Regions from separate parts of the Caproiciproducens sp. CPB-2 genome, predicted to be linked through region 2. Evidence: riboswitches for the same ligand, from Rfam matches in the RefSeq annotation. Region 2 holds a riboswitch; the other holds the start of a gene.
What was found. Region 2 has a riboswitch for thiamine pyrophosphate ahead of thiT (energy-coupled thiamine transporter ThiT). Riboswitches for the same ligand answer to the same signal wherever they lie in the genome.
Positions count from the first base shown of each region.

Region 1 (12,139 bases), 880 kb from region 2:
CCTTCTCTTCCAATAAAACTGGATTCAGGCGGCTCAGCGCGTCGATCACGGCGATATGAAAGCTGCCGGTGCCGGTCTGGCCCGCCGCTTCGTACGCAAGCTCGCCCGCGATTCCCATGGAAGCGATTCCGGAGACCGCCGCCGTAAATCCGTCCCGCAGCGCGCCCGCGTAGGCGCCGACCAGCGCGGAGGTCATGCAGCCGGTACCGGTCACCCTGCTGAGCATGGGATGTCCGTTGCGTATTTTGACGACGCGCTTCCCGTCGGCAATCACGTCTACCGCACCGGTAACAGCAGCCGTGCAGCCCAGCTTTTCCGCAACGGCTTTTGCGACGGCAACCGCGTCGTTGCCGCCGTCGGCCTCGGAGGCATCCACTCCCTTCGTCGAAGCGCCCAGCCCCGCGACAAAGGAGACTTCGGAAATATTCCCGCGCAGGACCGTAAGCCTGACCTGCTCCAGGATTTCTCTGGTCGCGTCGTTGCGCAGTTTGGACGCACCCGCGCCGACCGGGTCAAACACGACGGGGATCCCGAGTTCGTTCGCTCTTTTCCCCGCCGCAAGCATGGAGGCGATGGTGCGCTGGTTCAGTGTGCCGATATTCAGCACCAGCGCGGAAGAAATAGCGGAAATATCGGCCGCTTCCGCAATGTCGTCCGCCATAATGGGCGAAGCGCCGATGGCAAGCAGCGCGTTTGCACAGTCGTTGACCGTCACATAGTTGGTGATATTATGTACCAGCGGAACCTTTTCCCTCAGGACACGGATTGCGTTTGATACTTCTTTGGTGATCTGATTCATTGTTTCATCCTCCGGATATTTATTTCTCTTTTATTTTTCAGAGCAGAATTCTACTTTTTTGCCTTCCAAAATCAGGTTGGTCGTACGGACGGCGCACATTTTTCCGCACATGGAACAGGTGTGGCGGTCGGCGGGAGGGGTGCTTTCAAAGTAGTCCCTTGCCTTCTCCCCGTCTATGGCGACCCGGAACATTTCGTCCCAGTCCATCCTGTGGCGCGCGTGTGCCATCTGATTGTCGAGGTCGCGCGCATGGGGAACGCCTTTCGCGATATCCGCCGCGTGCGCGGCAATTTTGCTGGCGATGATTCCCTCCTTGACATCGTTCAGATCCGGCAGGCGAAGGTGCTCCGCCGGGGTGACGTAGCACAGGAAATCCGCGCCGCTGGCAGCCGCAATCGCTCCGCCGATGGCGGAAGTGATGTGGTCGTAGCCGGGAGCGATGTCGGTGACCAGAGGTCCCAGCACATAGAACGGCGCGTTGTGGCAAAGCCGCTTCTGCAGCGTCATATTGGCCGCGATCTCATTCATGGCCATGTGTCCCGGGCCTTCCACCATGACCTGCACATTCTTTTCCCACGCGTGTCCGGTCAGGTTCCCCAGTTCGATCAGCTCCCCGATCTGCCCCGCGTCGGTGCTGTCGTCCAGGCAGCCGGGACGAAGCGCGTCGCCCAGGCTGATGGTCACGTCGTATTCGCGCAGGATTTCCAGCACTTCGTCATAGTACTCGTAAAACGGGTTCTCATTGCCCGTCATCTCCATCCACGCAAAAAGCAAAGAGCCTCCCCGGGAAACAATGTTCATGATACGGCCCTCCCTGCGGAAGCTCTCCACCGCGCGGCGGTTGATGCCCGCGTGAATCGTCATGAAGTCCACGCCTTCCTTCGCGTGCGCCTCCACCACCTTCAGAAAATCCTTCGCGGAGATTTCCAGCAAATCCTTTTCCAGATACCCGATCGCATCGTACATGGGCACCGTGCCGATCATCGCGGGGGATTTCGCAATCAGCTCCCGCCGGAAGGTATTGGTTTTGCCGTAATTGCTCAGGTCCATGATTGCTTCCGCGCCGAAGCGGAGCGCCATGTCCACCTTCTGCATTTCCACATCGTAATTTTTGCAGTCGCCCGAAATTCCCAGATTGACGTTGATTTTTGTTTTCAGTCCCGCGCCGATTCCTTCCGGGGACAGGGCCGTATGGTGAATATTGGCCGGAATGGCGACCTGCCCGGATGCCACCAGCTCCCGCAGCTTTTCGGGCTCCATGGATTCTTTTTCCGCCACCACGGCCATCTCTTTGGTGACAATGCCCTTTTTGGCCGCTTCCATCTGCGTGTGATATGTTCTCATTGTAATAATCCTCCGTTTTTATATAAATTGTAAAAATGATTGGTCGGGCCGTGACCTTTGCCGACCGGCAGCGCGTGCCGGATGGCTGTGGTAACGTATTCTTTCGCGGCGCCGACGGCCTCGGGAACGTCCATTCCGTTCGCAAGGTTCGCCGCGATGGCGGAGGAAAGGGTACAGCCCGTACCGTGGGTATTTTTTGTGGGAATCCGCTCCGTCCGAAACGGATGGATTTCTTCCCCATCAAACAAAATGTCCACCGCGTCGCCCTCCAGATGCCCGCCTTTGACCAGCACATGCCGGGGGCCCATGCTCCTCAGGACAGCCGCGGCTTTTTCCATATCCCCGACGGTGCGGATTTCCATGCCGGTGATGGCTTCCGCTTCCGGGATATTGGGCGTGAGCAGAAAAGCCTGCGGCAGCATTTCTGCTTTCAGCGTTTCCAGCGCGTCCGGGTGCATCAGGGCGCGGCCGCCCTTCGCGACCATCACCGGGTCCAGCACCACGCCGCCGGGCCGGTAAAAACGCAGCCTTTCCGCGACCGTCTTCATCTGCTCCGCGCCGGAAAGCATGCCGATTTTTACCCCGTCCACCGCGATATCTTCAAACACGGCGTCGATCTGGTCGGCGACAATCTGAGGCGGGATATCCTGAATGGAAATCACGCGGCTGGTGTTTTCCGCCACCACCGAAACAATGACGCTCATGCCAAAGGCCCCGTGCGCGGCAAAGGTTTTCAGGTCGGCCTGGATTCCGGCTCCGCCGCTGCAGTCGGAACCCGCAATGGTCAGTAAATTTTTGATAGCTAACTCCTCCTTCTGAAATAAAAAAATGCCCACCGTCAAGGCGAGCATAAAAGAACCGGATTGTGCTCCCTACGACAGCGTTAACTGACAGGTTCAAAGGGTCAGGTTTTACCTTCTCAACTCGGATGAGTCCCCCCGCGTCTATTTAATTAAAAAAGCGTCCACCCAAACAGGTGAACGCGAATCAGTCAACGTTCCCTACCTCGGTATTAGCCGACAGGTTCAAAGGGTCAGGTTTTACCTTCTCAACTCGGATGAGTCCCCCCGCGTCTATTTAATTAAAAAAGCGTCCACCCAAACAGGTGAACGCGAATCAGTCAACGTTCCCTACCTCGGTATTAGCCGACAGGTTCAAAGGGTCAGGTTTTACCTTCTCAACTCCATGAGTTCCCCCCGTTGTATTTTATTATATACTGTATTGGAATGCCTGTCAATCCGTCTTCCGTCCGTATTTTTCCACGCCGCTTTGGTACAGGGAACACCGTAAACGGAAGGAAACCGGCAGTCCGGCGAATTTTTTATCCCATGGAACCCATTATGAACGCTATTGGATAGCCTCCCTGCCGCGTTCCCCCGTACGGATACGGACGGCGTCGCTGATGTCGGAAATAAAGATTTTTCCGTCGCCGTATTCCCCGGTGTACGCCTTTTCGACGATGCTGTCCACAACCGTATCGGCCTGTTCGTCCAGAACGATCATTTCAATTTTGATTTTCGGCAGGAACTGGCAGTCGACCTCCGTACCCCTTACAAATTCCTTCCAGCCCTTTTGACTGCCGCAGCCCATGACCTGCATAATGCTCAGGCCGTTGAGCTGGAGAGAATCGAGGATTTCTTTGATATCTTCCAGCTGATCCGGACGTATAAACGCTTCAATTTTTTTCATATCTTCACCATTCTCATTTCTTAATCCATCCCGTTAAACGCCGGGTAAGCGGATTCCCCGTGCTGGGAAGCGTCGAGCCCCACATTCTCGTCTTTCTGGGAAACCTTGATGCCGCCCGTAACAGCCGAAGCGATGCTCCCGGCGATCAGGGTACCGACAACCGCGATGACAACGGTGATGGCGATTGCCGCAAGCTGGCGCAGGAACAGGTTCGCATTGCCGAAGATCAGCCCGTTCCACGCCGCCGCGGAATTGATGGATTTCTGCGTAAAAATACCCGTCGCAATACCGCCCCATATTCCGCCGACGCCATGGCACCCGAACACATCCAGCGCGTCGTCATAGCCGAATTTCGGCTTCACAACGGTAATGAAGAAATAGCAGATGGGACTGACCATGGCCCCGATGACCAAAGCCGCCCAGACGGGAACGAAGCCCGCTCCGGGAGTAATCGCCACAAGGCCGATCACCAGTCCGGTGGAAGCGCCCACAATCGTCGGTTTTCCGCTCGTGACCACTTCGATCATCAGCCAGGAAAGCATCGCCGCGGCAGCCGAGGTATTCGTTGTCAGAAAAGCGTGAACGGCAAGCTCGTTCGCTGCTAATGCGCTGCCCGCGTTAAAGCCGAACCAGCCGAACCACAGAAGCGCGGCGCCCATAAAAATCATCGGCGCGTTGTGCGGGCGGTAAGTCGCCTTGCCGTAATTTTTCCTCTTGCCGAGAAAGATGGCAAGGACAAGGGCGCTGACGCCGGAGCTGATATGTACCACGTTGCCCCCCGCAAAATCCACGGAACCGATGTCGAACAGGAACCCTCCGCCCCAGACCATGTGCGCAAGGGGATAGTAGACGATCAGGGACCAGATGGCCGTAAAAACAACGAGAGAGGAAAACTTCATCCTTTCGGCAACCGCGCCGGTCATCAGCGCGGGCGTGATGATGGCAAACATCATCTGGAAAACGGCAAAAGTCAGCGTGTTGGGGTAAGGAAGCGTTGTATCCGTAAAGCCATTAAAATTCATTCCCACCCATTTCAGATTTCCGATGATACCGGCGATATCCCCGCTGAAGGAAAGGGAAAAGCCGACCAGCACCCACAAAACGGAAGCCACCCCCATCAGAACAACCGAAGACATCAACGTATTGATAATATTTTTCCGCTTAACAAAACCGCCGTAAAAAAATGCCAGGCCCGGTGTCATAAGAAGTACCAGAGCTGAGGAGGTCAGCATCCACGCCACATCTCCATGATCCATGTTCAAACCCCTATTCTTTTGTTTTTTGCAGAAAAAATAAAAAGGTCAATAAAGCAATACATGAAAGTAAAGCTTTATTGACCTCATTGCCAATAAGACGCGTCGGCAGGCAGCCTTCTGCTCACGGCCGCCTTTATTACCAAAATATATTAATCTATTTTGGAGCATCTGTCAAGCGGAAAAATTCAAAATCAATCGTTCGAAGATTGTAACATTAAATGCGAAAGGTACATTTCACCAATTCAAAGGTGAAATCGTACCGGACGCATTTATTTTTTTGCCATAGAACAGCCGAAAGCGCAAGGAGGAAGCACGATGAAAGTTGCAACTATACAGGACGCTTGGAAAGAGGTCAACAAGATTTTCCCGACGGATTACGAGAAAGACGAAGATTCAAGCCGCCGCGCCGGATATGACATTTACAGACACCCGACACTTAACTACTATAACCGCATTTGTGATTTAGGTTGCAGGCTGGAAGTTCTCACGGGTGAGTACGGCGAAACCGTAACAAACATTTGGATTGAAGCGGAAGTTGCAGAGGAAAGCAACGAGAGCGGGACGGAAAATGCCGCCGCCCTCCCCGGCTACGGTGAAATGCTTGCCGAAAAAATCAGAACAACGACAACCGACTTTTCAAAGATAACCGACTTTGAAAAATTCCTCCTTGATAGAGGGTGGGCGTTCAAAACCGAAGAAGCGTTGCGGGCGGGATATGACAGGGCTTGGAAATGCTCACGCGGCATTCTTCTTACGGAAGATGAATTTGCCGCAGAAGCAGGAATGGGAATCAGCGATTTTTCACAATGGAGTGAGAACACGGCGGGAGAGGTTTACAACGCGCTTGCGGAGTTTGTAAAGGCTGGAAAACTCACCGCTTCCGAGGTTTACAGGTACGCATACCACAAATGGTGCTTGCGGAAGCCAGAAGCGATTGTTGCATATCAAGAGGGGCGCGACAAGTGGATAGTCAATAATTGCGACACGGAAATATCAGAGGACGAAGCAAAGGTTGCAGTAAATAGCGAATGGGGATTTGAAGCAAGCCGTATTAAGATCATCGGAACGCCCTATCATCAAAGGAAAGTGTATCCCTCCGTCGTGGTGACAGAACGATGGTAAATACAAGATTGGTGAAGCCGCGGGGCGGCTTCCGTCCCGCCGCGGGCGCGTGGCGGGGTCCGATGATAAAGCATTGCAAAGACCACAACGGCGGGAATCCGTCGGGGTGGTCATTTTCATGCAAGGTGGAATCTATACACGGCAAGGAGTTTTTTTATGAAGAACGCAGATTTTGAGCGGGTTTACGATTTCGGCAACCTATACGCCGGATTCCTGAAAGCCCGCCGGGGCAAGCGGGGAAAAGAAAGCGTCGCAAAGTTTGAAGCGAATTTGCTTGAAGCCCTCTGCCTACTTTCGGAATTGCTGAAAACAAAAACCTATAAGCCGTCCGAATATTTCGTGTTTCGGGTATATGAACCGAAAGAGCGAATTGTAATGACGAACGCATTCAAAGACAAGGTTGTTCAGCATTCCCTATGCGATAACATACTTGGACCCGCGTTTGAACGAAGCTTCATGATTGACAATTACGCTTCACAGACCGGGAAAGGCACGCACTACGGACTGTATCGGCTGGAAAATTTCATGCGTTCATATTACTTTGAACGTAAGTCACGCGCGGAACAGAAACGCCGGGAGGAGGGGTTGCCGCGGGTTTCTCCGCAAACGGGCGGGTATGCTGACGGATGGGTTTTGAAATGCGATATTTCAAAGTATTTCTATTCCATTCAGCACGAACCGTTGAAAAAGATGGTTCGCAAGTATATTCGGGACCCTAACATTTTGTGGCTTACTGACATGATAATTGACAGCACAGAAAACCCCGGAATACCTATCGGAAACCAAACTTCACAATGGTTCGCGGTCATGTACCTTTCGGGAATGGACCATTTTATAAAAGAAAAGCTGGGTATCCGCTTTTACGGGCGGTACATGGACGACTTTTATTTGATTCATGAGGACAAGGCATATTTGCAGTATTGCTGGGACGAAATCGAAAAGTACGTGACCGCGCTGGGGCTTTCCCTGAACAATAAGACGAATATTTTTCCGCTGAAAAACGGGATTGATTTTCTTGGGTTTCACACCTATTTGACCGACAGCGGAAAGGTGATTCGCAAAGTTAGGCGGGTGAGCAAGAACAATGTAAAACGAAGAATTAAGAAACAACGGAAGCTTCTCGACATGGGTAAAATTGAACTTTCTAAGGCGGAACAATCCTATCAAAGCTGGAGGGGTCACGCCCTGAAAGGCGACAGTTACCACCTTGTACGGGATACGGACCGCTATTTCAAAAACCAATTCAAGGAGAGTGAAAAGCAATGGCACAAGCATTAAGCGCGCTTGCAGTCGGCGCGCTGGTAAAAGATACCGGGACGCTTTACAACGGAAAATCTATCGTATGGAAGATCGTTGACAAGAATCATTCCGGCTATCCATCCGGGGCCGTTACCCTGATGACTGATAAAATTATTTCGCTGAAATGCTTTGACGCTATCGAATCGAGCAACAGCGACAGCAACCGCCGTTCCTACGGGAATAACCGTTACATTCAATCAAACATCCGACGCTTCCCCCACATGGGAGGACGTAACAAACGCCGTGATGGGAAGCAGTAAATTCTTTTTTGAGAATACGACCAAAACAGCCGCAGAATGGGGCTATAACTTCCGAATCAAGGTGAATCGGAACGGAGCAACAGGCGATTGTTTCATTGTTTCAGTGGGGGGGAATTTTGAATGAGCGTAATGCACAGAGAGGACAGCATAAAAGCGTTGAAAGGCCGCAAGACGCTTGAAGAACTGTCCGCGGAAAACGAGCAATTGCAAAAGGACAAAGAAAGCCTTGCAACGCAAGTGACGGACTTACAACTTGCCCTTTGCGAAGTCTACGAATTAGTAGAAACCACCCTTTCAAGCGGAGAATAAGGAGGCGGCAACTATGGAAAAGGTTTATGCAGACCTCATTAAAAAGGGGCTGAAAAGCATTGAAGAGGTCCCGGAGCGCATACGCGACGCGGTGCGCGCAATCGTCGAAGCCGAAAGCGGGAACACCGATGAATAGCGCGGTGTTCCTGTTTTTTGCAAAATTGTTTTGCCGAAAGGAGGTGGCGACAATGGCAGTTGTTTACGCGACCCTGATTGTTAAAAACAAAAAGACGCTGGAGCAGGTCCCTGACAGGCTGAAAGCCGAAGTTCAGGACTTGCTGGAAGCCCTCGAAATTACGCTTTAACAATCAGACATAACGAAGCCCCGGCGCGGTACTTCTCCGCGCCGGGGGCTTTTTGTGAGGTGAACTACATGGACGAATTGAACGGGCTTGTCGCCGCTATCGGTGTTATAAGTACCGTTTGCGCAATTCTGTTCGGATATGCGGCTTTCAACCGAAACCGAAAAAAGGACGATCAGCAGGGCGGAGAAAAAAGCGGGACCGTCTTAACCGAGATCGGCTATATAAAGTCGGGCATTGATGACATTAAGCGCAAACAGGAACGGCAAGAGGAAAAGCAGGAAGCACAGCACCTTGAAGTCATATCGCGGCTGACAAGCGTGGAAGCTTCTGCAAAACAGGCACACAAGCGGATTGACAGGCTGGAGGGCAACACAGAGTAAAGAAAGGTGGTGCGGGCAATGGGCTATTTGTTCAGCGTCGCCGCCGGGCTGATTGCCGGGGTTGCCGCCGTGTTGCTGATTGAATCGAGGAAAAAGAAGCGCAAACGCAGACGGCGCAAAAAAGGGGCCGCACACAAGGTTGAGTTTTCAAAAATCATCTTGTTTGCGGTCCTTTGCACGTACTTTGTGGGCTTATACGTCGGGGTAAAAATCGTTTATATCGACGTTACACAATTGGGCGTTTTGCTTGCCTACATCGGCACACCTACGGCAACCGCAATCGGCTTCTATTCTTGGAAAGCGAAAGCGGAAAACGTCGTCAAGATCAAAAAGGCAAACCCGGACGCAACCGAGGGAACGCCCGTTGATCTTAACAACATCATTCCGTAACGGAGGTCAAAAATGGCGATCACAGAAGAACAAAAAGGATTCATCAAACGAGTGGGCGACCTTGCCGCGGCGGACATGAAAAAAAGCGGCATTCTCGCTTCACTGACAATTGCGCAAGCAATCCTTGAAAGTGGCTGGGGTCAATCCGGCCTGACGGTCAAGGCAAATGCGCTTTTCGGTATCAAGGCGGGTTCCACATGGAAAGGAAAGGTTTACAGCGCACAGACGCAAGAATGCTACGACGGCGTGAGTAATACGACAATCACGGCGCTTTTCCGGGCTTACGATAGCTGGGAAGAATCTGTTTCCGATCATTCCGCCTTGCTGACGGGCCTTTCCCGTTATAAAGCCGTCGTCGGGGAAAGGGATTACAAGAAAGCTTGCGTTGCGATCAGGACGGCAGGATACGCGACGGACCCGACGTATTCGGACAAGCTTATAAATTTGATTGATTCATACGGGCTGGCCGCTTACGACAGTGTGAGCGCGCCGCCCGCCGGGTCAAATAACAACGCAAAAGGAGCGGTCAAAATGACAAGTACGGAATTTATCAGTAAACTTCAAAACATCGTGGACCATTACAAAACGCTTTATGTAATGGGTTGTTTCGGCGCGCCGCTGACGGCGGCAACCGTACAGCGGTATTGCACGAATGACGACTACAACAAACAGGCGGCGCGAACCGCAATGATAAAGGCGGCGGCGAATCAGAATCCGCCCGTTTTCGGGTTCGATTGCGTATGCCTTATCAAAGGCGTTTTGTGGGGATGGAGCGGCGACGCGTCAAAGACCTACGGCGGCGCGGGATACGCGGTCAACGGAGTTCCAGACATTAGCGCAGACACAATGATTACGAAATGCACGGGCGTTTCGACCGATTTCAAGAACATTGTTCCCGGCGAAGCCGTGTGGCTTTCGGGGCATATCGGCGTTTACATCGGCGGCGGAAAAGTGATCGAATGCACCCCGGCTTTCAAAAATTGCGTTCAGGTCACGGCTTGCTTGAATATCGGCGCGATTTCCGGCCTGAACGGGCGCGCGTGGACCAAACACGGGAAATTGCCTTATATCACCTATGACAGCGCAGGGAACGCCACACCGCCCGCACAACAGCCCGGAAAGCCCGCGGGGTCCGGTAATACCTCCGCCCCGCTTTCGTTCAGCGTGGGCGACGTGGTACGCTTTACGGGCAATACGCACTATACCAGCGCGAATGCAACGAGCGGCCCGGCTTGCAAGCCCGGAACGGCAAAGGTCACGCAGATTGCGACGGGTACAAAGCACCCTTACCACCTTATCAACGTAAGCGGCGGCGGGTCTACCGTGTACGGATGGGTTGACGCGGCGGACGTTCAGGCCGCTTCCGGCGGAGCGGCGGCGACCATCAAGGCCGGAAGCGTCGTGAAAGTGAAAGCTGGCGCAAAGACATACACGGGCGGCAGTTTGGCAAGCTTTGTGTATTCCCGTGAACACGTCGTAAAGGAAATCAGCAATGACCGCGCCGTTATCACATACGGCGGGGTGGTTGTCGCGGCGGTCAAGGTTTCGGACCTGACCTTTATTCGATAAGGAGAAACGAACATGAATATTATTAAATTTTTGCTCCTAAATTGGGACAGCGTTCTTGTCGTTCTCGCGTTCATCGTCTTTGTGATTGTGCTTATCAAGCGCGGCGAAACAAAGATTTTGAAGCAGATTCTTTTTAACCTCGTAACACAGGCAGAAAAGCAATTCGGGGGCGGCACGGGTTCACTGAAATTTGCCGCCGTCGCGGATTGGATTTACCAGCGCATTCCGGCTATTTTGAAGCTTCTTTTCACGGAACAGGATATTTCAAACATGATCGAAGCCGTGCTGGAGGAAGCGAAAAAGGTTTGGGGAACGAATGAGAATATTAAAACTTACATCGAAACCCCGCCTATTGAAAATCTGCTGGCAATCGGCGTTGAACCGGGAACAACAGAAGAACAGGGAAAAACCGAAACAAATAAATAAGTTTGTCCGAATCGGACAGAATGAAAGCCCGCCGAGGTTCACTGATATGCTCCCTTTATGAGAGACAGTGAAAAAGAAAAACACTGTTGATCATGAAGGGAGCATTTTGATGTCAAGTAAGTCAAAAATAGCAATTGCGAAAAAGGTAAGAATCACCCGGGAATATATAACTGGAAATATCTCAAGGGAAGAAGCCGCGAAACGGGCGGAAGTCGCACCTGATGTCATAACAGATTGGGCACGGATTTATCGCCAAGAGGGAGTTCTGGGCTTTGCGTCAGGAAAAAAGAATCACGTCTACAGCCAAGAGCTCAAAAAGCAAGCGGTGCTGGAATATTTATCAGGCGGATGTAGTCAGCACGCCATATGCGAGAAATACAAAATCCGGTCAAGAAAACAACTTCGATGTTGGATAAAGAAGTATAATAATCATGGAGAATTCAACTCCGTCAAGCATTCCGGAGGAGGAAGCTACATGAGAAAAGCACGCAGCACAACGCCAGATGAACGTATTCGAATCGTGAAAGATTGTATTGCATCCGGTAAAAATTACGGCGAGATGGCGCTTAAATATAATGTAAGCTACCAGCAGGCACGCACCTGGACGCTGAACTTTGAGAAAATGGGTGAAGCTGGTCTGCAGGATAGGCGTGGGCAGCGAAAAAAAGATCAGGCACCACGCACAGAGTTGGAGCAGGCACAAATTGAGATCGAACAACTTAAACACAAGCTGTATCTGGCGGAAATGGAGAATGCCCTGCTAAAAAAATTGGACGAGGTGGAGAGGAGGGATGCCTCTCGCAAGTAAGGCAAGGCCATATTTACACATCCATAAAAGAATGCCGTGCGGAAGCGGGATATCCCATCGAGACTGCCTGTAAGCTACTTCATGTCGCCCGTTCCGCCTACAATAAATGGGCGTCGGGGAACCAAAGCCGCAGGATTGCCGAAAACGAGTGGCTTGCGGAAAAGATCGAGAAAATCCATATGG
Region 1 is NZ_CP142860.1:2,456,014-2,468,152, forward strand. Features, by position in the region: gene thiM (hydroxyethylthiazole kinase) at 1-799, opposite strand, end outside; gene thiC (phosphomethylpyrimidine synthase ThiC) at 830-2,143, opposite strand; gene thiD (bifunctional hydroxymethylpyrimidine kinase/phosphomethylpyrimidine kinase) at 2,140-2,943, opposite strand; TPP riboswitch at 3,125-3,222, opposite strand; TPP riboswitch at 3,253-3,350, opposite strand; gene VXK30_RS12190 (P-II family nitrogen regulator) at 3,491-3,832, opposite strand; gene VXK30_RS12195 (ammonium transporter) at 3,853-5,088, opposite strand; gene VXK30_RS12200 (hypothetical protein) at 5,404-6,210, shown strand; gene VXK30_RS12205 (RNA-directed DNA polymerase) at 6,367-7,488, shown strand; gene VXK30_RS12210 (hypothetical protein) at 7,473-7,769, shown strand; gene VXK30_RS12215 (hypothetical protein) at 7,890-8,078, shown strand; gene VXK30_RS12220 (CD1375 family protein) at 8,092-8,214, shown strand; gene VXK30_RS12225 (CD1375 family protein) at 8,267-8,383, shown strand; gene VXK30_RS12230 (hypothetical protein) at 8,452-8,763, shown strand; gene VXK30_RS12235 (hypothetical protein) at 8,782-9,153, shown strand; gene VXK30_RS12240 (glycoside hydrolase family 73 protein) at 9,166-10,722, shown strand; gene VXK30_RS12245 (hypothetical protein) at 10,735-11,148, shown strand; gene VXK30_RS12250 (transposase) at 11,216-11,956, shown strand; gene VXK30_RS12255 (IS3 family transposase) at 11,980-12,139, shown strand, end outside.
Region 1: it holds a riboswitch for thiamine pyrophosphate, as region 2 does, so the genes downstream of both, thiD (bifunctional hydroxymethylpyrimidine kinase/phosphomethylpyrimidine kinase) here and thiT (energy-coupled thiamine transporter ThiT) in region 2, are expected to answer to the same signal.

Region 2 (12,139 bases):
GGAGGATTTGGATGAACAGTAACGCCGCGATCGCCGCTTTTTTAAATCCGGATGAAATTCAGGATGTGCAGGCCCGCCTGCTGAACATGCTCAGCGAGGAGATTCTGCGGTACACGGGCTACGAAAGCAATTCGGTGCCGGTGGAAACGGCGCAGTCCCTTTTTGAATCCATGCTGTACTGTATGACCGCCTACCTCAATACTCTGCCCGACCCGTACGCCGCGCTGCGCGCGTTGGATCTGCAGCAGATTTTTTTCAGCGGGCTGGAGCTTGTCAGGCAGTATGTTACCGAGTGCAGACAGCTTTTAAAGAAAGTGAAGGCGACCCGCGTGCAGACGGAGCTGATCGCCTACAATCATACGGTCGATTCCGAAATCAGTCTGCTTCTGAAGGGCTATGATCCCCGGTTTCAGGCGCAAAAGACCACAGAACTCAGCGCCATGGCAAACATCAGCTATCCCCTTTTCAGCGACGATCTGAGCGTAACGGGGATTCTCTATATCCGGAATTACCTTCTGGAGCTGCTTGAGGAAAACGAGTTCTGCGCGGGGTACGGCAAAAATTATATCCGCAGCCTGCTGCTGACCCACGGGGTCAGGCACCGCCTGGACTACCGTGAAATGCTGGTCAATATCAAAGAGCTGATTCTGGAACAGAAATAGGGGCGGACCGCTGATTTTCCGTTCACGGGACCTCGACGACGATCACCTCTACCCTGCGGTTCTGCTGTCTTCCGCCGGCGGTGCCGTTGTCCGCGATCGGCCGGTATCCGCCGTACCCCACCGCCTGGAACCTCTGCGGGGCCAGCTTTTCCGTATCCGTAAAATACCTCAGCACCTTGGTTGCGCGGTCGCAGGAAAGCTCCCAGTTCGACTGGTAGTTTCCCGTGTCGACGGGCTGGTTGTCGGTGTGTCCGGCAATAATGATGTCGTTTGACAGCGATCCGATATATTTGCCGATTTTGTTGAGAACCGTATAGCTCTCCGGCCGGAGCTGAGAGCTTCCCTCGTCAAAAAGCACCTCGGCCTGAATGTCGAACACGATGCCGGTCTCCACCTGCTGTACGCTCACCGTGCCTTTCAGGCTGTTGTTTTCCACAAACGACTCCACCTCGTTATACGTGGGCTTCTTGCCGGTGCTGCTCTTTCCCGCGCTGTTTTTGGCCGCGGTAGTGACTTTTTTCGTACTGCTGCTTTTGCTTGCGGCGCTCTTGCCCGCCGCAGTTTTTGCCGCGGCGCTTTTGCTGCTCGAACTGCTTTTGCTCGCGGTTCCCGCGGCGGAGCTGTTTTTGTCGATATAATAATACGCGGCCGTCTCCCCCGTACTGCTCTGGTCCGCGGCCTGACCGGCGGCAGACGCGGCCGGGGCGGCGGAAGCGGCAGGTATTTGGTTTGCCCCTTCCTTCTGCACCGCCATGGCGTACAGAATAATAAACAGGAACAGCAGCAGCGTCATCATATCGGCATAGGAAATCAGCCAGTTGTCCTCCGAGTTTTCCAGACTGTTTTTAAGCGACATGGTTCTTTACCTTTTCGTCGCCGCGGCTCTTGAGATTTTTGATATCCACCAGCTCGTAGCCCAGCTTTTCCGACGGCGACAGGAAAGCCTTCAAATTATCTTCCATAATTCTGGGGCTTATTCCCGTCTGGATGCCTATGATTCCTTCCAGAACCATCTGCATTCTGTTGATCTCTTCGGAATTTTTGATATCCAGCTTATTGGCAAGCGGAGAAAATACCAGGTTGGCCAGAATGACCCCGTAGAACGAAGTGACCAGCACGGTCGCGAACGCGGCGGAAAACTTGCTCATATCCTGAAAATTCCCCATCATCTGAATCAGGCCCATAAAGGTGCCCAGCATCCCGAACGACGGCGCGAGGTTCGCCCAAAGCCGGAACAGCTGGATGCATTTTTTATGCCTTTCGATGGTGTTGTCTATTTCCAGCGTCTTGATCCTTCGGATCGTCTCTTCATTCGTGCCGTCGATGACCAGCATGATCCCCGATTTCGTGTATTTGTCGGTAATTTTCTCCAGATTGTTTTCCAGCGATAAAATTCCCGTTCTGCGCGCCTGTTTGGACAGCTCCACAAACAATTCGATAGTCTTTTTTTTGGGAAGCTGTTTGTCCAGAAAAGCATTTTTCAGGATGGACGGCACGCTTTTCAGCGTATCCCATTGGAAGGCGACCACAATGGCGCACAGCGACCCGCCCAGCACAATAAAAATCGACGGGACATCGTAAAAAAGCAGCAGTGCGCTTCTGATGTCCTTTTTCCCCCATATGGCGCTGATCGCGATTACCATAGCTCCGCAAATCAAACCAAAGGCGGTGGAGTGATCATGTTTTCTCATCTTTTTCCCTTCAAATCTACTTGAATTCATTTTTATGTTTTATAATTTATATCGTTTCATTCCACAGAAATTTAATAATCTTATTTTTAAAACCCATTAAGTTTTCATAAAGAAAATGATAAAATATGTGACTCTGTATTTTCCGCTGTCAACCCAAAAAGGCAAAGCACCGTTTCCGATGCTTTGCCTTTTTGAATGAAGGGCGGGCCATACGGCCCGCTCCTTTTGAAAGCTTGGATTAATAATTGACCGCTCTGCGCTCGAAGTAGGATTGCGGATGCTTGCAGGCGGGGCATTTTTCCGGCGCGTTCTTGCCGACATGGATATAACCGCAGTTGCGGCAGACCCAGACGGTCTCTTCCCCTGCTTTAAAGACGATGTCTTCCTTGATATTCTGCAGGACCTTGCGGTAACGCTCCTCGTGGCTCTTTTCCACGGTCGCGATCAGGCGCATGGTCTGCGCGATCTCGGTGAAGCCTTCCTGCTCGGCGACATCGGCAAATTCCTTGTACATTTCCGTCCATTCATACCGCTCGCCGCTTGCCGCGTCGTCCAGGTTGTCCGTTGTCGGGCCTATCTCGCCGCCATGCAGATATTTAAACCACAGCTTCGCGTGTTCTTTTTCATTGTTGGCAGTCTCTTCAAAAATGGCCGCGATCTGCTCGTATCCGTCCTTTTTCGCCTTGGACGCGTAAAAGGTATACTTGTTTCTTGCCTGGGATTCACCCGCAAATGCAGCCAATAAATTCGCTTCTGTTTTACTTCCTTTTAATTCCATGATAAAGTTCCTCCTTCAGATAAATTTCCATATAGAATAGAATTTGTTTGCCTGAGTCAATTATACATCAGGAATCCGCCCCACGCAAGAAAGCATCCGATTTTTCTTCCAAAAAATGGGGCCTGCGGTCGGCAGGCGCCTACGGCGATGCTCTCAGATAGTTATCTGTTGAATCGGTTTCGGAGGACCCCGAAACAACTTCCTTAGCAGGGGAGACGGCAGGCAAAGCCCGGACCAACAGGTCCTGACTGAGGGAGGCAAGAGTCAGGCTCCCACAAAAAGAAGGCCAACATCCTTGTTTATCAGACGTTGAACCGGAACAATACGATGTCCCCGTCCTTCATCACATACTCTTTCCCTTCGCTGCGGACAAGGCCCTTTTCCTTTGCGGCGGCCATGGTGCCGCACGCCATCAGGTCGTCGAACGCGACCACCTCGGCGCGGATAAAGCCGCGCTCAAAATCGGTGTGGATTTTTCCGGCCGCCTGCGGCGCCTTGGTCCCTTTTTTGATCGTCCACGCGCGTACCTCCGGCTGGCCCGCCGTCAGGTAGGAAATGAGCCCCAGCAGGCTGTAGCAGGCGTTGATCAGGCGGTCAAGGCCGGACTCCTTCAATCCCATGTCGGAAAGGAACAGCTCCTTTTCGTCCTTGTCCATGCCGCTGATCTCCGCCTCGATCTCCGCGCAGATGGGCAGAACGCCCGCGTGCTCGCTGTCGGCGATCTCTTTTACCACCTTAAAATAGTCATTGTTTTCGATTCCGCCCTTAAAGTCGTCCTCGCTCACATTGGCGGCGTAAATGACCGGCTTGTTGGTCAGAAGGGAAACGGAGTTGAGCAGCTCCGCCTCTTCCTCGGTGCACTCCACGCTGCGCGCGGATTTTCCGGCGTCGAGCGTTTCCCTGACGCGCAGGAAAAAGTCGTATTCCACCTGGTATTTTTTGTCGGCCTTGATCATTTTCTGGGTCTTGTCGATCCGGCGGTCAAGGACCTCCATATCGGAAAGGATCAATTCCAGATTGATGGTCTCAATATCCCTTTTCGGGTCGATGCTCCCCTCCACATGGATGATGTCGTCGTTGACAAAGCACCGCACCACATGCACGATCGCGTCGGACTCGCGGATATTGGCAAGGAATTTATTGCCGAGCCCCTCGCCCTTGCTCGCGCCGCGCACCAGCCCGGCGATATCCATAAACTCGATGGTGGCAGGGGTGTATTTTTCCGGATGGTACATTTCCGCCAGCTTGTCCAGCCGTTTGTCCGGCACCGCGACCACGCCCACGTTGGGCTCGATGGTGCAGAACGGATAGTTCGCGGACTGCGCGCCCGCGTTTGTGATCGCGTTGAACAGGGTGCTTTTGCCGACATTCGGCAGCCCCACAATACCAAGCTTCATATTTTAATTCCCTCTTTGTCTCTGTTATTCATGAACCTATTATAAAGGTTTGTACTCCCCGATGCAAGGCGGTTTCTCCCCCGTCAGCCGATTTCCCCGCTCTTCATGGTCAGCGCGATGCGCTTTTTCACGGTATCCACGGACAGCACGCGCACCTTCACCACGTCGCCGACCTTCAGCACCTCGGCCGGATGCTTGATGAATTTATCGCAGATCTGCGAAATATGGACAAGGCCGTCCTGATGCACGCCGATATCCACAAACGCGCCGAAATCGATCACGTTGCGCACCGTGCCGGAAAGCTCCATGCCGGGCTTCAGATCCTCCATGCTCAGCACGTCGGTGCGCAGCATGGGCGCGGGCAGCTCGTCGCGCGGGTCCCGGCCCGGGCGCAGCAACTCGGTCACAATATCCCTGAGCGTCGGTACGCCGATACCGAGCCTGTGGGCGGCGCTGTCCGCCCCGATTTTCTCTACCCGGTTTTTCAGGTCGCCGATGCCGTTCTTTTTCAGGCTGTCCATGTCGTAGTCGCACAGAGAAAGCAGCGCCTTTGCCGCGTCGTACGATTCGGGGTGGACGGCGGTATTGTCCAGAATGTTTTTGCTCTCCGCCACGCGCAGGAAGCCCGCGCACTGCTCAAAGGCCTTCGGCCCCAGCTTCGGCACCTTTTTCAGCTCGCTGCGCGAGTGGAACGCGCCGTTTTCCTCCCGGTAAGCCACAATATTTTTGGAGACCGCCGCGGAAAGCCCGGCGATTTTTTCCAGCAGGGACGGCGACGCCGTGTTCAGGTCCACACCCACGGTGTTCACACAGTCCTCGACCACGCCGCCGAGCGCCTCGTCCAGCTTCTTTTTCGGCATATCGTGCTGGTACTGCCCCACGCCGATGGCCTTGGGGTCGATTTTGACCAGCTCGGCCAGCGGGTCCTGCATCCGCCGCGCGATGGAGACCGCGCTGCGCAGGGTGACGTCGAACTCGGGAAATTCCTGCGCGGCGAGCTTGCTCGCGGAATAGACGGACGCGCCCGCCTCGCTGACCACCATGTAGGAAACGCCGCTGTGCAGCGCTTTGATCACGTCGGCGGCAAACATCTCCGTCTCTTTCGACGCCGTTCCGTTTCCGATCGCGATGACTTCCACTTTATATTTCAGAATAAAATCGGTAATGACTTTTTTTGCTTCCTCCACCTTCGCCCGGGAGTGGGTGGGGTAAATCACGCCGGTGTCCAGCACGCGGCCGGTCGGGTCCACCACGGCGACCTTGCAGCCCGTGCGGTACCCGGGGTCCAGCCCCATGGCCACCCGGTTTTTGACCGGCGGCTGCATCAGAAGCTGGCGCAGGTTGACGGAAAAAACCTTGATCGCGGCCTCTGCCGCGGCTTCGGTCAGGGCATTGCGGATTTCGCGCTCAATGGAGGGGAAGATCAGCCGGTCGTAGGCGTCCTCCGCGGCCTCCCGAACAGCTTCCGCACAGGGGCCGTTCCCCTTCACGCTCACGGAGGAAACAATATTCAACCCCTTCAGGCGCTCCAGCTCCACGCTTACTTTCAGAAAGCCCTCCCGCTCCCCGCGGTCGACGGCCAGCACGCGGTGCCCGGCGATCTTCGCCGCCGGCTGGCGGAAGTCGTAATACTGCGCGTAAACGGAATCCTCGTCCGGCTTCGCCGCCTTGGAAACCACCTCTCCCTGCGCCATGGCGACCACGCGCAGCCGTTTGCGGATCCCCGCGTCGTCGGAAATCCGCTCCGCAATGATATCGAGCGCACCGGCGAGCGCGTCCTGAGGCGTTTCCACGCCCAGCTCCGCGTTTACATAGCTTTCCGCCATGTCGATCGGGTACGCGCCGTCTTTTTGCTGCGCAAAAATCGCGTCCGCAAGCGGCTCAAGGCCCTTCGCCTTTGCCACGGACGCGCGCGTTTTGCGCTTGGGGCGGAACGGCCGGTAAAGATCGTCGATTTCGGAAAGGGTGGCCGCGGCGGCCAGCGCGGCGGCGATTTCCTCCGTCATGCATTCGGCGGCGGCAATCAGGTCCGTAACCTCCTCCCGGCGCTTCTGCAGCGCGCGCAGGTACTCCAGCCGCTCCGAAATCTCGCGCAGCGTCTGGTCGTCCAGCGAGCCGTGCGCTTCCTTTCGGTAACGCGCGATAAACGGGATGGTGTTGCCCTCGTCGATCAGCTCAATGACCTTCTGCACCTGCCACTGCTGTAAATGAAACTGTTCCGCGATCAATAACGCAAAATCCATAAATATCCTCCAACATCTTCCGAAAATTTAAAATTCATAGCATGGGAACCCCTCAGTCCCCCTTATTTGAGCGCACCGCCGCAAAAGGGAGTTGATCGTTAGCTTTGCCCTCAGGCCGGGCTGGCCCCTACTTTCGCTCTTGTCCGAAAGTAGGCAAAGGACGCGCAGGGGGATTTTGAATTCCCGGCGGGAGGATTCCATAAAATCCCCCTGCACCCCCGGGGTATCCCCAAACACCTTTGTGTGACACGGTATTGCTGTGGTTTTCATTGACGAAGGGATAACGGGAAGGCAGAGGTTTGGCCCCCTCCTTGAGGGGGCTGGCAGGCGCAGCCTGACTGGGGGAGTCAGATTACTCTCATTTGAATAAGAGCGTCGCCGTAGGCGCCCGCCGACCGCATGGTCCGCTTCCCGACCGGCAGGTCCGCGCCCGGCGCGCCGGAAGGAGTTTCCGGGACCTTCATCCCCAAACCCACTGTACAATGGCGGAAACGGCGTAGCACACCCCGTAAATCACCGGCTGATGAATCACATAAATGATCAGCGCGTACCGCCCCAGCCAGGAAAAAAAAGGCACGCGGGAACGGTACATAAACGCCGGGAACCGCTCCTGCGCGGCAAGCTTGCCTAAAAAGGTACCCGCCGCAAACACAAACATCCACGGGAAAAGCGGGAAATAGTCCGCGCTGCGGAACGTATCGCTGTAAAGGCCGAGCGGCGCCAGCCAGTCGGTATGGTACAGGAAAGGAGACAGCGTCACCCCCCATTCCGGCGAAAGCCCGAGGTACCCCTTGGAAATGCCCATGGTCAAAAGGTACAGCAGCGCGCAGACGGCGACCGCCGCCCACGAGAAGCAAAAGCGGTCGGCAACCGGTTTCAGCAGCCCGTAAAGAATCATGCAGACCGCCAGAAAATGCAGGATGCCGAACACGATCAGCTCATCCGGAAGGACGAACCAGGTCGCCAGGGTGACCACAAGCGCGACCCCCAGCAGCTTGAACCCGCGCGCAAGGTTGGAGTGCGACAGGTTCGAGGAAATGCCGGAAATCAGCATAAACAGCCCGGCGTAAAAAGGCTCCGCGGGCATAAAGAAGTTCAGCAGGAGCATTCCGATTTTCAGGTTGTACAGGTAGGCAAGCGTATAAAAGCCATGGTAAAACACCATGCAGAAAACCGCAAAGCCGCGCAGCTCATCCATAAAATAAATCCGCCTGCGCCCTGCCCCTTTGATTTGATTCGGCATTCGTTCACCCTCCGATTTCGGATTTGCACGGTCAAAACCGGCGTTTCGCATAGGAATGAAAGGGATAACCGCTGAAAGTTCTATCTTTATAAATCCCCCGGATCATGTTATAATATAAACAATGTCGCGCGCCCTGTTTCAGGCCGCACGGAAGCGGGCCTTAGTGAAACCGCTTATTTTTTATTATATCATGGTACGGGAGGTAATTTCAATGAAAGAGACAAAATTGACCCGCGAATACACGGTTACCGAAGATATGCTCGCGGTGAATATCGGCAGCGGCAGCGTCCGTGTTCTTGCCACCCCGATGATCGCCGCTTTTTTTGAGGGTACGGCGGCGCAGCTGGCCCAGACGTATCTTGAAGACATCTACACCACCGTCGGCTCCGTCATCACGGTGAACCACCTGAACCCCACGGCGCCGGGCTGCAAGGTAACGGTCAGCGCGGAACTGACCGAAGCGGAAGGCAGGGTCTACCGGTTTCAGCTCGAAGCCTACGACAACGCCGGCCTGATCGCGACCGGGACCCACGAGCGCGTCAGCGTGAAAAAGGAAAGCTTCGCCGCCAAAGCGGAAGCAAGAAAAAACAAGTAAGGCAGGGTAACGATGAAACCGATTTATGATCTGATTATTTTTGACCTGGACGGCACACTGACCAATTCCGAGCCCGGCATTACCAGCTCGGTAAAATATGCCCTTAAAAAAATGGGGCAGCCGGTGCCCGACATTTCCATCCTGCGCAAATTCATCGGCCCGCCGCAGTGGCACAGCTTTGTCCATTACTGCGGACTGACACAGGAGCAGACCGCGCAGGCGGTCAAAAATTACCGCGAAGTATACGAGGTCTCCGGAGCGTTCCAGAACAAGCCCTACCCCGGCATGATCGATTTTCTGGAGGAGCTGCGGGCGAACGGCGCCACGCTTGCCGTCGCCACCACCAAGCCGGCCAGAATCACCGGCCGCGTACTGGACTATTTTGACATGACAAAATATTTCGCCCACGTTTCCGGCCCGGACGATTCGGAGCGCAGCGGCGACAAGAGCATCCTGATCAACTCCTGTCTGGACGCCTGTCATGTGAAGCCGGACCGCGCCGTCATGGTCGGCGACACGGTGTACGACACGGTGGGCGCACGGAATTCCGGCACCAACTTTATCGGCGTTCTGTACGGCTTCGGCACCAAAGAGGACATGCAAGCGGAAGGCGGCAAAGTTTTTGCCCGCGATATCGACGAGCTGAGAGGCATGCTTCTGAAGGATTCCTGAATCCAACGGAAATCCCCTTGACAAACCGGAAATGTTAGGGTATGCTGAACATAAGAACTGAATATACAGGGGCGCTGAGTAACCTCGGCTGAGATGAAGCGAATCGACGTTTATGTCCCTTAAACCTGATCTGGATAATGCCAGCGTAGGAAAGATGATTTTTTAACGCTCTGTGGCATCACAGGGCGTTTTTATTTTCCTTCAGGTAATTTTTCAATTTCAGTTCCATATAATTGACTGGAGGGTAATTATGAGAAAGAACACGACCGTTATCCTTGTGGAATGCGCGCTGATGATCGCAATGTCCACCGTACTGAGCATGTTCAAGATTTTTGAGCTGCCGCAGGGCGGCTCCGTTACCTGCGCGAGCTTGGTCCCGCTGGTGCTGGTTTCTTACCGGCACGGCCTGAAGTGGGGCATTTCCACCGCGTTTGCGCACAGCCTGCTGCAGATGATTCTCCAGTTCAGTGCGCCGCCGGTAAACACCTTCGGGGCGTTCGCCGGTGTCGTTTTGCTGGACTATGTTCTGGCGTTCACTGTTCTGGGTGCCGCCGCTTTCTTCGGCAAGCCGTTTAAAAACAGGGCTGCCAGCGTCGCCGTCGGCTCCGTCGCCGCTGTGTTTCTGCGGTTTCTCTGCAGCTTTTTGTCCGGCATCCTGATCTGGGGCGGCTACGCGCCGGAAGGCACGCCGGTCTGGATTTATTCCTTAACCTACAACGGCAGCTACATGCTTCCCGAAGCGGTCATCACCGCCGTTGTCTCGGTTATCTTAATCCGGGTTCTTGACCGCGTGGAGCACCGTGCTCCCGGAAACGCATCATGAAACAGGAATCATAACTTAACAGGAAAGCATGAAGCGCGGAGGTTCCGTCCTTCATGCTTTTTTGTATCGCTCCAAGTGTCTTTCCCCCTCCCGTCCCGGAACCCCCTTCCGCATTCGGATTGTTTTCGATTTTCGCTTGCTTTGTGTGCGGGAGGGGGCAGGGGGTGAGTATCTATTTACCATATTTTTGTGGTATACTATTCCATAAGAACCCATGAAACGAGGCTATGCCGGGTGACGATTCTTCGAACAGGGTCAAAAAAGAAAAAAACCGGCCCCCCGCCGGAAATAACCGCCGCCGACCTGCCGGAAACGGCGGGCCCGACGTTCCGCGACCGGCTTTTGGGCGGGGCTGTGCTGCTTGCGGCCACGGGGCTGTTCCTCTGGCTCACGGTCGTTCTGTGCGGACCGCTTTTATCGCTGATCCGGGACCCCGACCGGTTTGAAAGCTTTATCCGCAGCCGGGGCGCGATGGGCCGCGCCGCGTTCCTGGGCATCCAGATTCTGCAGGGCTTTCTCCCCATCCCGCTGGAGCTGACGACCATCGCGGGCGGCTACGCCTTCGGGCGGGTACAGGGCAGCCTGCTGACCCTCTGCTCGGTGATGATCTCCACCACCATCATCTTTTATTTCACCCGGATGTTCGGCCACCGGCTGATCGGCCTGTTCTTCACCCCCGCCCAGCGGAAACACATCCGCTACCTGCGCAGCCCCAAATCGCGCGATACCTTTTACTGGATCGTTTTCCTGATCCCCGGAATGCCCAAGCGCCTGTTCGTGTTTTCCGCCGGCCTTGTGCCGCAGGATTTCGGCAGATTCCTGCTGATTTCCACCCTTGCGCGCACCCCGTCCCTGCTGGCCTGCTCCTTCGGGGGCTGGGCGCTCTTCAGCGGCAATTACACACAGGCCGCCGTCCTCTTTGCGGCGACCGGCGCTTTGAGCGCCGCGGGCTACCTGCTGTACCGCACCGTCGCGAAGCATCCTGATAAAAAGAAGGAGCTTTCTTCCCCGAAAAGCCCGTCGTTCCCCTCTTCCGCCGTGCTGAAAAAGAAAGAACGGTAATTCATCCAATTAAATCGCTAAAACGCTTGACTCATACCGGCAAAAAACTTATAATAACTTAAACACATTCGACGTTGGAAGACCGGGTAATGGACTTGCCTTCCCGTATCCTCCGTCCATGAAAACCACAACCGTATCGTGCCACACAAAGGTACTTTGGGGATACCCCGGGGGTGCAGGGGGATTTTATGGGACCCTCCCGCCGTTACCTTAGAACGACGGGATTAGCGATCCATTCATCTTTTTGCTTGCAGTCGAGTCCGCCGTAGGCGCATCCCGGACCGGCAGGTCCCCGCCCGGCCTGAGGGCAGACCATGCGGTCGGCAAGCAAGAGGAAAACGGCGGCCCAAGCCGCTATAACAAATCAATGATTAAGAGGTGACTGTTTTTGATAAGCGGAGCAGAGATTATGGCGGAATGCCTGAAAAACGAAAACGTGCAGATCGCCTTCGGATATCCCGGAGCAGCGATCTGTCCTTTCCTGGATTACCTATATCGCTCGCCGATCAAAAACGTTCTGGTGCGCGAGGAGCAGAACGCCGCTCACGAGGCCAGCGGATACGCCCGCGCAAGCGGAAAACCCGGCGTCTGCGTCGCGACCAGCGGGCCGGGCGCGACCAACCTGATTACCGGCATCGCGACGGCCTACATGGACTCCATCCCGCTGATCGTCATCACGGGGCAGGTCAGTTCCGAGCTTCTGGGCCGCGACGTGTTCCAGGAGGCGGACATCACCGGCGCCTGCGAGCCGTTCACCAAGCATTCCTATCTGGTGAAAAGCGCCGCGGACCTTCCGCGGATTTTCAAGGAAGCCTTTCATATCGCTTCCACAGGCCGGCCGGGACCGGTTCTGATCGACGTTCCGGTGGACATTCAGGCGGAAGAGGTGCCGGAATTCGTCTACCCGCAGAAGGCGAACATCATCGGGTACAAGCCCCGCACCACGGGACATGCCATGCAGATCAAAAAGGCT
Region 2 is NZ_CP142860.1:3,337,807-3,349,945, forward strand. Features, by position in the region: gene VXK30_RS16605 (DUF6323 family protein) at 1-22, shown strand, start outside; gene VXK30_RS16610 (DUF6179 domain-containing protein) at 12-662, shown strand; gene VXK30_RS16615 (OmpA/MotB family protein) at 685-1,518, opposite strand; gene VXK30_RS16620 (motility protein A) at 1,508-2,353, opposite strand; gene rbr (rubrerythrin) at 2,592-3,131, opposite strand; gene ychF (redox-regulated ATPase YchF) at 3,434-4,528, opposite strand; gene VXK30_RS16635 (Tex family protein) at 4,612-6,771, opposite strand; gene VXK30_RS16640 (heparan-alpha-glucosaminide N-acetyltransferase) at 7,232-8,014, opposite strand; gene VXK30_RS16645 (thioesterase family protein) at 8,226-8,609, shown strand; gene VXK30_RS16650 (HAD hydrolase-like protein) at 8,622-9,281, shown strand; TPP riboswitch at 9,339-9,450, shown strand; gene thiT (energy-coupled thiamine transporter ThiT) at 9,532-10,104, shown strand; gene VXK30_RS16660 (TVP38/TMEM64 family protein) at 10,339-11,166, shown strand; gene ilvB (biosynthetic-type acetolactate synthase large subunit) at 11,555-12,139, shown strand, end outside.